Regions from separate parts of the Actinomadura sp. WAC 06369 genome, predicted to be linked through region 1. Evidence: predicted binding sites of a transcription regulator. Region 1 holds the regulator's gene; each other region holds the start of a gene.

Region 1 (4,287 bases):
AGAATCCGCTGTCCGGATCCTCGGCGACCAGCCCCGGCTCGGCCGGGATCTCGGGCACGAGGCCCTTGCGGGGCCTGCGCCAGTCGCCGGACAGCACGTCGTTGCCGTAGTCCTTACTCCGCACAGGTCCGCACATTAACCGGAGGGCGGCCGCGGGCGGCGTCGTCCCCGGTCGCTCGGCGTGGCGCCGATCCGGATAGGATCGCGCCGCCGCCGGGGCCGGGACCCTCCAGAAGAGCCCCCGCGGGTCGTACACTTGGCACTCAGGAGTAAGGAGTGCCAGCGGCACGGGGCCGGACGGCGCCGGTTGATCGGGGGGCCAGTGGCAGCGCACGAGGGAGGTGACAACGTGCTGGACGACCGGAAGCTCGCGGTCCTGCGCGCCATCGTCGAGGACTTCGTGTCCACGAACGAACCCGTGGGCTCCAAGTCCTTGGCGGACCGGCACAACCTCGGCGTGTCCCCCGCCACGATCCGGAACGACATGGCGGTTCTGGAGGAGCAGGGGTACATCGCGCAGCCGCACACGAGTGCGGGCCGCGTCCCCACCGACAAGGGGTACCGGCTGTTCGTCGACCGGCTGTCGACGATCAAGCCGCTGTCGGCGCCGGAGCGGCGCGCGATCGAGACGTTCCTGTCCGGCGCGTACGACCTCGACGACGTCGTCGGCCGGACGGTGAAGCTGCTCGCGCAGCTGACCCGGCAGGTCGCGGTGGTGCAGTACCCGTCGCTGACGCGGTCGACGGTGCGGCACGTCGAGCTGGTGCGGGTGGCCGAGAGCCGGCTGCTGCTCGTCCTGATCACCGACACCGGACGGGTGGAGCAGCGGGTCATCGAGACGCCCGGCGAGATCTCCGAGGAATCGATCGGGCACCTGCGGGCGTTGCTCAACACGTGCCTGGACGGGCTCGGGCTCGGCGAGGTGCCGACCGCCGTCGCGGACCTGCCGGACAAGGTCGGGCCGGACGAGCGGCCGGTGGCGGCCGCGGTGCTGTCGGTGCTGCTGGAGACGCTCGTCGAACGGCACGAGGAGAAGATCGTCTTCGCTGGCGCGGCGAACCTCGCGGCGGTGGACTTCTCGCAGAGCCTGCGGGAGGTGCTGGTCGCGCTGGAGGAGCAGGTGGTGCTGATGCGGCTGCTCGGCGAGTCCGGCGACTCCTCTACTGTTACGGTGCGGATCGGCACCGAGAACCCCGAATTGGGGCTCCGATCGACCTCGGTCGTCGCCGCCGACTACGGCGTCGGCGACCTCACGCTGGCCCGGCTGGGAGTGCTCGGGCCTACACGCATGGATTACCCCAGCACGATGGGAGCGGTACGGGCAGTGGCACGCTACGTGGGACAGATCCTGGCGGGGTCGTAAGGTGGCCAACGACTACTACGCGACCCTGGGGGTCGGGCGGAACGCGACCGCCGACGAGGTCAAGAAGGCCTACCGCCGGCTCGCGCGGGAACTCCACCCGGACGTCAACCCCGACCCGGATACCCAGGAGAAGTTCAAGGAGATCACCCAGGCGTACGAGGTGCTCTCCGACCCGAAGAAGCGGGAGATGTACGACCTGGGCGCGGACCCGTTCGCGCCCGGCGGCGGCGGGGGCGGCGCCGGCGGGTTCGGCGGCGCCGGGTTCCCCTTCAGCGACATCATGGACGCGTTCTTCGGGACGTCGGCGTCGCGCGGCCCCCGGTCGCGGGCGCGGCGCGGGCGCAACGCGACGCTGCGGGTCGAGCTCGACCTGTCGGAGACCGCGTTCGGCACCACCCGGGAGCTGACCGTGGACACCGCGGTCGCGTGCTCGGCGTGCGAGGCGACGGGCTGCGCGCCCGGCACCCACCCGGACACCTGCGACACCTGCCACGGGCGCGGCGAGGTGCAGCAGGTGCAGCGCTCGTTCCTGGGCCAGGTCATGACGGCCCGGCCCTGCCCGGCGTGCGGCGGCTTCGGCTCGGTGATCCGCACGCCGTGCACCGAGTGCTCCGGGGACGGGCGCGTCCGCACCCGGCGCACCGTCAAGGTCAAGATCCCGGCGGGCGTGGAGAACGGCATCCACATCCAGCTCGCCGGCGAGGGCGAGGTCGGCCCCGGCGGCGGCCCGCCCGGCGACCTGTTCCTGGAGATCGTGGAGCGCGCGCACCCGATCTTCGAGCGGGAGGGCGACGACCTGCACTGCACGGTCGAGATCCCGATGACGGCGGCGGCGCTCGGCACCAGCGTCACGATCGAGACGCTCGACGCGGCGGAGGAGATCGACATCAAGCCGGGCACGCAGTCCGGCCAGGTGATCACCCTCTACAACCGGGGCGTGCGGCACCTCAACGAGAGCGGACGCGGCGACCTGATGATCCACGTGAACGTGGAGACGCCCGGCAAGCTCGACGAGGAGCAGGAGGAGCTGCTGCGGCGGCTCGCCTCGCTGCGCGGCGAGGAGCGCCCGCCCGGCAAGTTCGCGCCGGGGCAGCGCGGGATGTTCTCCCGCCTGCGGGACGTGTTCAACCAGCACTGAAGAGAGACGGTGACGGCCTACCGGGAAGGCCGTGACGGTGCCGATGAGGACCCCGGGGACGCGCCCGCGCCCCCGGGGTCCGGTGACGTTGGGGGAGTGCGATGAGTCCGCCGGTGTTCCTCGCCGGGACGGCCGCGCTGGAACGCGACCGCGTCGTCCTGGACGGCCCCGAGGGGCGGCACGCCGCGACCGTGCGGCGGCTGCGGCCGGGGGAGCGCGTCGACCTCACCGACGGGGCGGGGCTGCTCGCGGAGTGCGTCGTCACGGCGGCCGACCGGGCGTCCCTCACGCTGGAGGTCGCGGCCCGGCACCGCGAGCCGCCGCCGGAGCCCCGCCTGGTCGTCGTGCAGGCGCTGCCGAAGGGCGACCGGGGCGAGCTGGCGGTGGAGACGATGACCGAGGCGGGCGTGGACGAGATCGTCCCGTGGGCCGCCGCCCGGTGCGTCACCCAGTGGCGTCCCGAGCGCCGCGAGAAGGCCCTGGCCCGCTGGCGGAACGCCGCCCGGGAGGCCGGCAAGCAGGCCCGGCGGAGCCGCCTGCCGCACGTGCCCGCGCTCGCGTCGACCGCCGACGTCGCGCGGCGGCTCGCGGACGCGTCCGCCGCGCTCGTCCTGCACGAGGGGGCCGCCGAGCCGCTCAGCGGCGTCCGTCCGCCCGCGTCGGGGGAGGTCGTCCTGGTGGTCGGGCCCGAGGGCGGGATCTCCGAGGACGAGGTGGCCGCGTTCGGCGCGGCCGGGGGACGCCCGGTGCGGCTCGGCCCGACGGTGCTGCGCACCTCGACGGCCGGGGTCGCGGCGGCCGCCGTCCTGCAGGCCGCGACCGGCCGCTGGTGACGCGCCGCCGGGGCGGCCGCCCGGTCAGGGACCGGCCTGCCCGGCGTCCTGCTGCTTCGTGGTCGACGGGGTGTCGCTGGGCGTCGGCGTCTGCTCGTCGCTCGGCTCCGGCGAGGGGTCGGGCGGGGTGGGCGTCGACGGCGGCGGGTCGGTGGGCGACGTGGTGGGCGTATGGCCGCCCGGGCACTGCGTCCCGCCGGACGGGGCGGACGTCGGCGTCGTGTCCGGCGACGGTGTGCCGGACGGGGCCGTGCCGCCGCGCGGGATGACGCACGAGGACAGCCCGGGCGACGACGACGGCTCCCCGGCCTCCTCGGACGTGCTCGGCGCGGTGGACGTCGTCGGCGCGGGCGACGACGGGTCCCCGGGGACGACGGGCGGCGGGTTCGCGCCGGTGCGGTCGCCGTCGGTGTCGTCGCCGCCGCCGCGGGACGGGCCGTCGCCGTTGACGGTGTGCTGGATCAGGTCGATCGTCTGCGGGCCCGCCGTGACGCCGAACCCGGCGATCGCGACGGCCGCGGCGACGGCGAGCACGGGGCGCGCCCAGCCCACGGTGAGGCCCGCCGGCCCGAACCGGGCGGGCCCGAACCGGCCGGGAAACCTGCGGCGGCGCCCGCCTTCGGCCGCGATCCGGGCCCGGATGCGCTCCAGGCCGTCGTCGGAGGGGGTGACCGATTCCGCCTCCGCGTTCAGAACCCGGCGAAGGATCTCGCCGTGGTCGTCGTGGGGGTCGGTGGTCATGAGAACTGCTCCAGGACGTTGCGTAGGGCGGTCATGCCGCGTGCGGTATGACTCTTGACCGCGCCGCGGGAGATCCCCATGGCGTTCGCGATCTCGGCTTCCGAGAGGTCACCGTAGTAGCGCAGGACGAGCGCCTCCCGCTGGCGCGGTGGGAGCCGGGAGAGCGCGTCGATCACCGCCGAACGCTCCAGCTCCCCGATGGCCCCGGCCTC
Region 2 (4,287 bases), on a different contig from region 1:
CCTCCGCGCCAACACCGCCGCAGTATCAGTCCTCGAACCCGCCTGCCGCCGCCCAAGCGGCTCGAAACTCTGCCGATGTGATCTCGTGCGCCGTGAATCCGGGCCGTCGGGAGATCTCGGCTACGGTGCCCACCGGGTCATCGCCCAGCCGCGTCGTCTCGCCTTCCACGAACCCGCCCGCGTAATCGAGGACGCCGTCGGGAAAGACCTCGACCTTGCGGTTCTCGTACCCGTCCTCATCGATCTCACAGAACGCGACCACAGGTCCCTCAACCGGAGCACCATTACGCTCAATCCGGATGTACCGCATTTCATCGACCATCGAATCAACGTCCGCGTCGACGACACGTCGCGCACCACCGGCGATCCGCTCCAGCACCGCGGCGACGACCTCTGGCGCAGGGACGCCCAAGGCGGCAGCGTGACGCGCCCCCTCGGATCTCCGGCGCTCCGCTTCCGCGATGTCGTCACGCATCCATTGCGGGACCACCGACCGGGGATACCTCTCGAGATCGACCGCGAGCGCCGACCCGATCGGGACATCGATGGGCGGCCGACCGTCCCGATCGAACCTCGCGTCCACATCGGTGCCACGCTCAATGGTCAGGTACATCGTGAACCAGGTCCCCGCACCCGGTGCGGACATGACGTCTCGCAGTTCCCGCACCGGCCCGGCATCGATACGACCGGGCGAGCCGTCGTACGGGCCCGCCTCCGTCCGAATGTCGATGCGGCGATGAAGCCAGTCTCCCGCGGCCATGTACACCGCATCGATACGGGTCCACCCCGCCGGCGCCCGACCGACGATCCCTTGGCCGATCTCCCGGATCAACTCGTGTCGCCTGATCGACGCGGGGCTCTCGTCGCTGGGCATTCCGATCAGCTCCGTTTCCTGTCGCGATGGCGGTCAGCAGATCTTGGACGCGACGACGCCGCACCGCAACACGTCCGAGCGAGGACGAACGCCGCCTTCGGGGGCTCGCACCGTGGTGCGGGAGCCGGCCCGCGCTGGCCAGTGCGGTCGGTAGACGAACCTTCCTTCGGAGAGGGGCGCGCAGACACCCCTGGCCAGCGAACGGACGGCCCGTACCCCCTGTCCGGTGCCGTCCGTTCCGTGATTGCTCCGCGCCGCGGCTCGCCGTTGACGCCGATCGACCGGGCGGCAACGATGACCGGCCATGGACTTGCCCCCTCCAGATGACGTCGAGATGGCGATCAGCATGCCCATGTGGCAATGGCACCTGATTGACGGCAGCGTGGACAACGAAGTGAACGTGGCGTTTGAAAACCCAGATTTCGAGGACGTGAGTGAACGGGGGCTGCGCGTCCGTGAGGCTGGCTGATACCAAGTTGCGAACATGACCCCCGGCGTGCCCGATTCCGGCAGTTGGCCGCCACCTGAAGAGATCGTCACGGTGAAGCTGAAGCGTAGCCAGTGGAATTGGGCGGTGTCGGTGCTGGAGCACTGGAACGAGATAGCGGAAGGCGTGAAAGATCACGAGGAAGCGGCTGAGGGACGTGCAGTTCGTGACCTCATCCGGGCTCGGCTGGCCTCCTGAAAAGGCCCATGCCTGACCGGCACAGTACTCATTCGCGCGCTGCTTCCCGTGCCGCATAGGGCTACCGCCGCGCCGTGCGGCGGCGCGAAGCGGCGCCGCTTCGATCTCAATAGGCAATGATCGGTAGGCCACGGGCGCAAACGCCGGAGTAGCCGGACGCTGCTTCTCGGTTAGTCGGCGCCGGGTTGCCCGTGTTCCCGGTCGATTCGTGCAAGCATTGTAGTGAGGTCGTCTCCAGTGGCTTCGCCATACATCGCCATGACGGCGCTAGGGATACGCCCTCTCTCATTCACGCTGAGCCCTTTTTCTTTTGCCCACGCGCGCAGCCTTCTCCCGTACTCGACATGTGCGATACGGCGTGCATAGGAAAGATCGGTCTCCCACTCGTCTCGTTCGTAGACGTCAGACATGGTGATCATCGTTGCATGTTCAGCAGTGCGCGCATGGTTTCGGCTGGGGTTACGGTGCGGAAGCCGGTGTCGTCGTCGTACAAGTCGGCACCGGCGTCGTTGCGGGTGGAGGGTGTGCAGCGGAAGAAGGGGCTTGTGAACGCACTTCCCTTCAACTCGTCGCGGCCAGGCTCTGCCTCGGTGGAGCACCATGCCCAGATGTCGCCGCACATGTCGTAGATCCCGTAGGGGCTGACGCCGCTGGCTCGGCGTCCGTACGACCTGCGTTCTGCGTGCCACGGCGACATACGGAGAACGGCCCTGCCGTGTACGAACGGGATCGCGGTCCGCCGCCCGGGGGATCGGCGCCCACGCCGCACGCCCCGGGCGGCGGCGCGGAGCGGCGCCGCCTCGACCGTGCCGTCGAGCAGAAAGTGCTTCCGGCACATCCGCTCGACGGGTGAGCTGGGACCCTCCTGGGCGGGTCGAGTCCTGCGGCCGGTAAGCAGTGGACGGACGACGGCCGGTTCCACCAACCGCGGGGCCTCAAGTCTCGGGCTGAAGGGGTGAAGCGTCCGGTTCCGGCCGCGGCTGAGCTGGTGGCCGTCCTGCGAGTGCACGTTGAGCGGTTCCGGACGGCCGAGGACGGACGGCTCTTCCGTAGCCAGCGGGGCAACCGGCTCGTGTCGGTCAGTTGCGAGAACGTCTGGCGGCGGGCTCGGGAACACGTCGTGACACCTGACCGACTGGCTACGCCGCTGGCTCGGCGTCCGTACGACCTGCGTCTTGCGTGCCTGTCGCTCTGGCTGAACAGCGGTTCCGTGAGTACCGGCGTACGGCCGCGCATAGTGGAGCATCACGGGGCACTCTGGACGGCCCTTCGAGGGACTCCAGCACTGGTCAGGGCGGGCTTGGGGAGGTAGATGAACCTTCCCCCGGCGAGGGTGCGCGTTGCTTGCACTCGACAGGGTAGAGTGCTAAAAAACGGTTGGCACTCCACTGTGGAGAGTGACAACTTCACAGTCTGGGTCGGGACGATGAGGTCTCGGAGCGGCGGCGGAATGGCAGTCGTCGGCCGGGGTCGTCCGTCGCGGGCGTCGGCTCGATCCGTCTAAGCCACCTTGTTCCGGGAGGACTTGGAGCCTATGGCTGCAAAGATGATCGCGTTCGACGAGGACGCCCGTCGCGGTCTCGAGCGGGGCATGAACCAGCTCGCCGACGCGGTGAAGGTGACGCTCGGCCCCAAGGGCCGCAACGTCGTGCTGGAGAAGAAGTGGGGCGCCCCCACGATCACCAACGACGGTGTGTCGATCGCCAAGGAGATCGAGCTCGAGGACGCCTGGGAGAAGATCGGCGCGGAGCTCGTCAAGGAAGTAGCGAAGAAGACCGACGACGTCGCCGGTGACGGCACCACGACGGCGACCGTGCTGGCCCAGGCGCTCGTGCGCGAGGGTCTGCGCAACGTCGCGGCGGGCGCCAACCCGATGTCGCTGAAGCGGGGCATCGAGGCCGCGGTCGAGCGGGTCAGCGAGGAGCTGTCCAAGCTGGCCAAGGACGTGGAGACCAAGGAGCAGATCGCCTCCACCGCCTCCATTTCCGCCGGCGACCAGCAGATCGGCGAGATGATCGCCGAGGCGATGGACAAGGTCGGCAAGGAAGGCGTCATCACGGTCGAGGAGAGCCAGACCTTCGGTCTGGAGCTCGAGCTGACCGAGGGCATGCGCTTCGACAAGGGCTACATCTCGCACTACTTCGTGACCGACCCCGAGCGGATGGAGGCGGTCCTCGAGGACCCGTACCTCCTGATCGTCCAGGGGAAGGTGTCGGCCAACAAGGACCTGCTGCCGGTCCTCGAGGGCGTCATGCAGTCCGGCAAGCCGCTGCTGATCATCGCCGAGGACGTCGAGGCCGAGGCGCTGGCGACGCTGATCGTCAACAAGATCCGCGGCATCTTCAAGTCCGTGGCCGTGAAGGCCCCGGGCTTCGGCGACCGCCGCAAGGCCATGCTGGGCGACATCGCCACCCTGACCGGTGGCCAGGTCATCAGCGAGGACGTGGGCCTCAAGCTCGAGAACACCACGCTCGACATGCTGGGCCGCGCCCGCAAGGTCGTCGTCGCCAAGGACGAGACCACCATCGTGGACGGCGCCGGTGACGCCAACGAGATCGCGGGCCGGGTCAACCAGATCCGCACCGAGATCGACAACACCGACTCCGACTACGACCGCGAGAAGCTCCAGGAGCGCCTGGCCAAGCTCGCGGGCGGTGTCGCCGTCATCAAGGCCGGCGCCGCGACCGAGGTGGAGCTCAAGGAGCGCAAGCACCGCATCGAGGACGCC
Region 3 (4,287 bases), on a different contig from region 1:
CTGCCGCGTGACGTCGTCGTGCACGCCGCTGACCTGCCGGGACACCTCGTGGTGCACCGACTCCACCTGCTTGGTCACGTCGATGTGCACCGACTCCACGCGGCGCGACACGATGTCGACCTGCGTGGTGAACTCCTCCAGCGCCCCCTCGACCTTCTTCGAGACCTCCTCGTGGATGCCCTCGATCCGCTTGCGGACGTCGTCGTGGACGTCGTCGAACCGGCGGCCGAACTCGTCCATCCGGCGGGCGACGTCGCTGTAGGCCGTCTCGGCGATCTCCGACATCGTCGCCTTGACCTCGTCGCGGTCGGGACGCGCCCGCAGCTCCTCGACGAGCGGGTCCACGGCGTCGGCGAGGTGCTTCTCCAGGGCGTCGAACCGGTCGCCGTGGTCGGGCGCCGGGCGCTGCACCAGCTCGGTCAGCATCCGGTGCACGCCGGTGATCTCCAGCGCGTCCGGGAGCCGGGCGATCCGCTCGCCCACGCCGTCGATCCGCCCCTCCAGGCTCTCGAACCGGCCGTCGACGCCCTCCAGCTTGCCCGACAGGCCCTCGAGCCGCCCGTCCACGCCGTCCAGCCGGCCGTCCAGCCCGTCCAGCCGCCCGCCGACGCCCTCGACGCGCCCGCTGACCGCCTCCAGCCCCTGCTCCATCCGCTCGGCCATCTCGCCGAGCGACTGGTCCACGCGCGCGGTGACGCCGTTGATCGAATGCTCCAGCCGCTCCGAGCGGTGCCCCAGCTCCGCGAGCGACTTGTCGAGCCGGTTGAAGCGGACGGACGCGGCCTCCATGCTGCCCTGCAGCTTGTCGAGCCGCTTGGTCATCTCGTCCATCCGCTGCGACGCCTGCTGCGTGACGTCGGTGATGTGCTGCGCGGAGTCGAGGATCGTCTGGAGGCGGTTCAGGCCCTCGTCGACGTGCTCGGCGACGACGCCGACATCGGCCCACAGCGCCGGGAGCTCGGCGACCGGCTTGACCTTCTCGCCGACGGACTCGATGTGCAGGGCGAGGCCCTCGGCCCACTCGGGGGGCTTGCCCGCGAGGTCGTCCACCTGGCCGCGGACGCTCTCGATCTGCCCGGTCAGCCCGCTGAGCTCCCGCTCCCGGACCTCCCGCAGCAGCCACTCCATCCCTTCCAGCCGCTGCCGTATCTCATCCAGGACCTGACCCTGCGAGCGCTGTTCGTAGACGTGGTCCTGCGCCGCACGGGCGAGCAACTCCCGCATCCGATCCGAGACCGGTTGACCCCCTGTCTGCAGGAAGTTGTGATTCGTTTCCACCGGAGCTCCTTCGTGTGCCGATGCGATGAAAAGGCGCACGGCAATGAATCGTGAAGCCGCCACTCTAGTGCGTGTAGAGCGCCGCTATAACGGGTAGCAGAGAACGTTGCGAGTTCCGTGGAATGCACGCGTTACCCGACTGGCGGAAAAGGTCGGAGATCGCCATTCTTGGCGGGAAATTCCCGGTTCGATGGCACTCGCCGCGAATGCGGGTGTGCGGCCTGGCTTGTCCGCCGGTCGGGCCGGGGGCGCCGTGGGGCGCCGTGTCCGTACATCTCGCCCAACATCGGCAGTTCCCGAGCCCCCGCCGGACGGCCGCGACCGGGCCCGCACGCGCCGCGCGCGGGCCCGCGACCGCTCGCCGCGGCGGCCGCGGACGGCATTCGACACCTCCGCCCCACCCGTTCCTGAACAACCCTTGGTGTTTCTCCGGGCGCCGATCCGCCCGCGCCGATTCACGGGGCCCGTTACCGCCTTGCCGCGCGTCCCGCGGTCCCCTGGGGAACGCAATGCCGGAATGCGCCGATGATTTGCACCGCCATGGTGCGCCGCCGGGGCGCGCTTGGACCGCCCGGGGCCCCCGGAAGATCTTTGGAATCGATTCCCGGCCGCCGCCCGCCCCGGGCGGGTCAGCGCCCTTGCGGCCCGGCGGGCGGGTCGGCCAGCGGACGGACGAGCAGCGCCACCGGGTCCCGCCCGACCCGCGTCACCACCACCGTCAGCTCGGCCCCGCCCCGCCGCCGGCGCCCGCCGAACCCCAGGTCGCGGCGCAGCTTGTCCACGTCCACGGCCGACCCGCGCTTCTTGACCGTCAGCACCCCGACGTCCCGCCGCCGCAGCTCCGCGCGCAGCCGCTTCACCGAGAACGGCAGCACGTCCTCGATCGCGTACCCGGACGCGAACGGCGTCGCGTGCGCCTCGTCCGACGTCACGTACGCGATGCGCGGGTCCGCGAGCCCGCCGCCGACCCGCTCCGCGACCTCCGCCACCAGGTGCGCCCGGATGACCGCGCCGTCCGGCTCGTACAGGTAGCGGCCCCACCCGCGGACGTCCGGGTCGCCGAGCCCGCGCGGCACCAGCGAGCCCGCCACCGCGCCGTCCCCGGCCAGCAGCGTCGCGCGCCGCGGGACGCCGCCCGCGAGCCCGCCGAGCCACAGCGCGGCCTCCTTCACGTCGCCGCCCACCGAGATCCACTCGGCCTCCGCGCCCGCCGGCACCGCCTCGTGCGGAATCCCCGGCGCGACCTTCACGCACGCGCCGCCCGTCCGTCCGGCCAGGTCGAGGACGGCGTCGAGCGGCGGCTCGTACGCGCGCGGGTCGAACACCCGGCCGCGCGCCGTGCGGCGCCCGGGATCGGCGAACACGGCCGCGTACCCGGCCGGGTCCTGCTCGACCGCGTCGCCCACCCGGACGGACGCGCGGTCGGCGACGCCGAGCGCGTCCACGTTCGCCTGCGCGACCTCCGCCGTCAGGGGGTCGAGCTCCATCCCGTCCCCGATGAGGCCCGCGCGCGCACGGGCGACCAGGTCGGCCCCGATGCCGCACCCCAGTTCCAGCACGCGCGCGCCCGCCAGCCGGTCCGCGAACCGTCCGGCCCGGTACGCGGCCACGCTCGCCCGGGTCGACTGTTCGAGCCCGGCCTCGGTGAAGAACATCCGCTCGGCGTCCGCGCCGAACTTGGCTTTCGCGCGTTCCCGCAGCCGGGCCTGCGTCAGCGCCGCCGCCACCAGATCGGGGTCGTGCGCCTCCCGCAGCCGCGCCGCCGTCGCGAGCAGCCCGTCCCCGCCGACGTCCGCCCCCGTCGCCGCCGCGAGGACGTCCTGACCGGAGGGGGCCAGCAGGCGGCGGAAGGAGACGGGGTCCATAGGGTGAAGTTAGCGCTCCGTGAACGTCGCGGAACCGTTGCCGGACGCTCGCCGCGGACGTTCGCGTTCGTGTTGACGAGCCACCGGGCACGGCATAGTTTCATGTCTGGCACTCTCCACGCTAGAGTGCCAACACAGCGACAAGGTCGGTCTGGCACCCGCGACGGCAGGCCGGTCCAGGGTCGCCTCTCTCTGTCACAGTTGCCGGTCGGCCGACCGTGGCCGGCCGAGGACCTATCGAAGGGGAGGTCAGATCGTGACGACCGCCACCAAGGTCACTCTCAAGCCGCTCGAGGACCGCATCGTCGTCCAGCCGCTCGAGGCCGAGACCACCACCGCGTCGGGCCTGGTGATTCCCGACACCGCCAAGGAGAAGCCCCAGGAGGGCACCGTCGTGGCCGTCGGCCCGGGCCGCGTCGACGACAAGGGCGACCGCGTCCCCGTCGACGTCAAGGTCGGCGAGGTCGTGCTCTACAGCAAGTACGGCGGCACCGAGGTCAAGTACAACAACGAGGAGTACCTCGTGCTCTCGGCCCGTGACGTGCTCGCGGTCATCGAGAAGTAATCAGCGAGACGTGATGCGCCCGCCCCGGTCCGCGCCGACTTCGGCGGGGCCGGGGCGGACCGCGTGAAAGAGGAGAATCCGCATGGCGAAGATCCTGGAGTTCGACGAGGACGCTCGCCGGGCTCTTGAGCGCGGCGTCAACGCTCTCGCTGACGCCGTCAAGGTGACGATCGGCCCGCGCGGCCGCAACGTCGTCATCGACAAGAAGTTCGGCGCGCCGACGATCACCAACGACGGCGTCACCATCGCCCGCGAGGTGGAGCTGGAGGACCCCTACGAGAACCTGGGGGCCCAGCTCGCCAAGGAAGTGGCGACCAAGACCAACGACATCGCGGGCGACGGCACCACCACGGCGACCGTCCTCGCGCAGGCGCTGGTCCGGGAGGGCACCCGCAACGTCGCCGCCGGCGCGTCGCCGCTCGCCCTCAAGCGCGGCATGGACGCCGCCGCCCAGTTCGTCTCCGACCAGCTCCTGAAGGCGTCCCGCGAGGTCGGGACCAAGGAGGAGATCGCGCACGTCGCGACCATCTCCGCGCAGGACCCGCAGATCGGCGAGCTGATCGCCGAGGCGTTCGACAA

The links. Region 1 encodes HrcA, which represses chaperone genes, less so after heat shock. Its sites were predicted from a motif close to TTGGCACTCTCNNNNNGAGAGTGCCAA; they were not measured.
Region 2: a site for HrcA is predicted at 2,937-2,963, ahead of groL (chaperonin GroEL). Genes of this name have one in related genera too.
Region 3: a site for HrcA is predicted at 3,250-3,276, ahead of groES (co-chaperone GroES). Genes of this name have one in related genera too.

Annotation. Positions count from the first base shown of each region.
Region 1 is NZ_QHJN01000007.1:106,324-110,610, reverse strand. Features, by position in the region: partial or broken gene DMH08_RS03535 (DUF3097 domain-containing protein) at 1-136, opposite strand, end outside; gene hrcA (heat-inducible transcriptional repressor HrcA) at 350-1,363, shown strand; gene dnaJ (molecular chaperone DnaJ) at 1,365-2,501, shown strand; gene DMH08_RS03520 (16S rRNA (uracil(1498)-N(3))-methyltransferase) at 2,603-3,334, shown strand; gene DMH08_RS03515 (hypothetical protein) at 3,359-4,075, opposite strand; gene DMH08_RS03510 (SigE family RNA polymerase sigma factor) at 4,072-4,287, opposite strand, start outside.
Region 2 is NZ_QHJN01000139.1:12,578-16,864, forward strand. Features, by position in the region: gene DMH08_RS29705 (DUF6881 domain-containing protein) at 26-874, opposite strand; gene DMH08_RS42500 (hypothetical protein) at 1,209-1,343, shown strand; gene DMH08_RS29710 (hypothetical protein) at 1,359-1,559, shown strand; gene DMH08_RS29715 (Lsr2 family DNA-binding protein) at 1,730-1,978, opposite strand; gene DMH08_RS29720 (hypothetical protein) at 1,975-2,181, opposite strand; gene groL (chaperonin GroEL) at 3,094-4,287, shown strand, end outside.
Region 3 is NZ_QHJN01000004.1:24,809-29,095, forward strand. Features, by position in the region: gene DMH08_RS01985 (hypothetical protein) at 1-1,224, opposite strand, end outside; gene DMH08_RS01990 (class I SAM-dependent methyltransferase) at 1,908-3,143, opposite strand; gene groES (co-chaperone GroES) at 3,400-3,708, shown strand; gene groL (chaperonin GroEL) at 3,791-4,287, shown strand, end outside.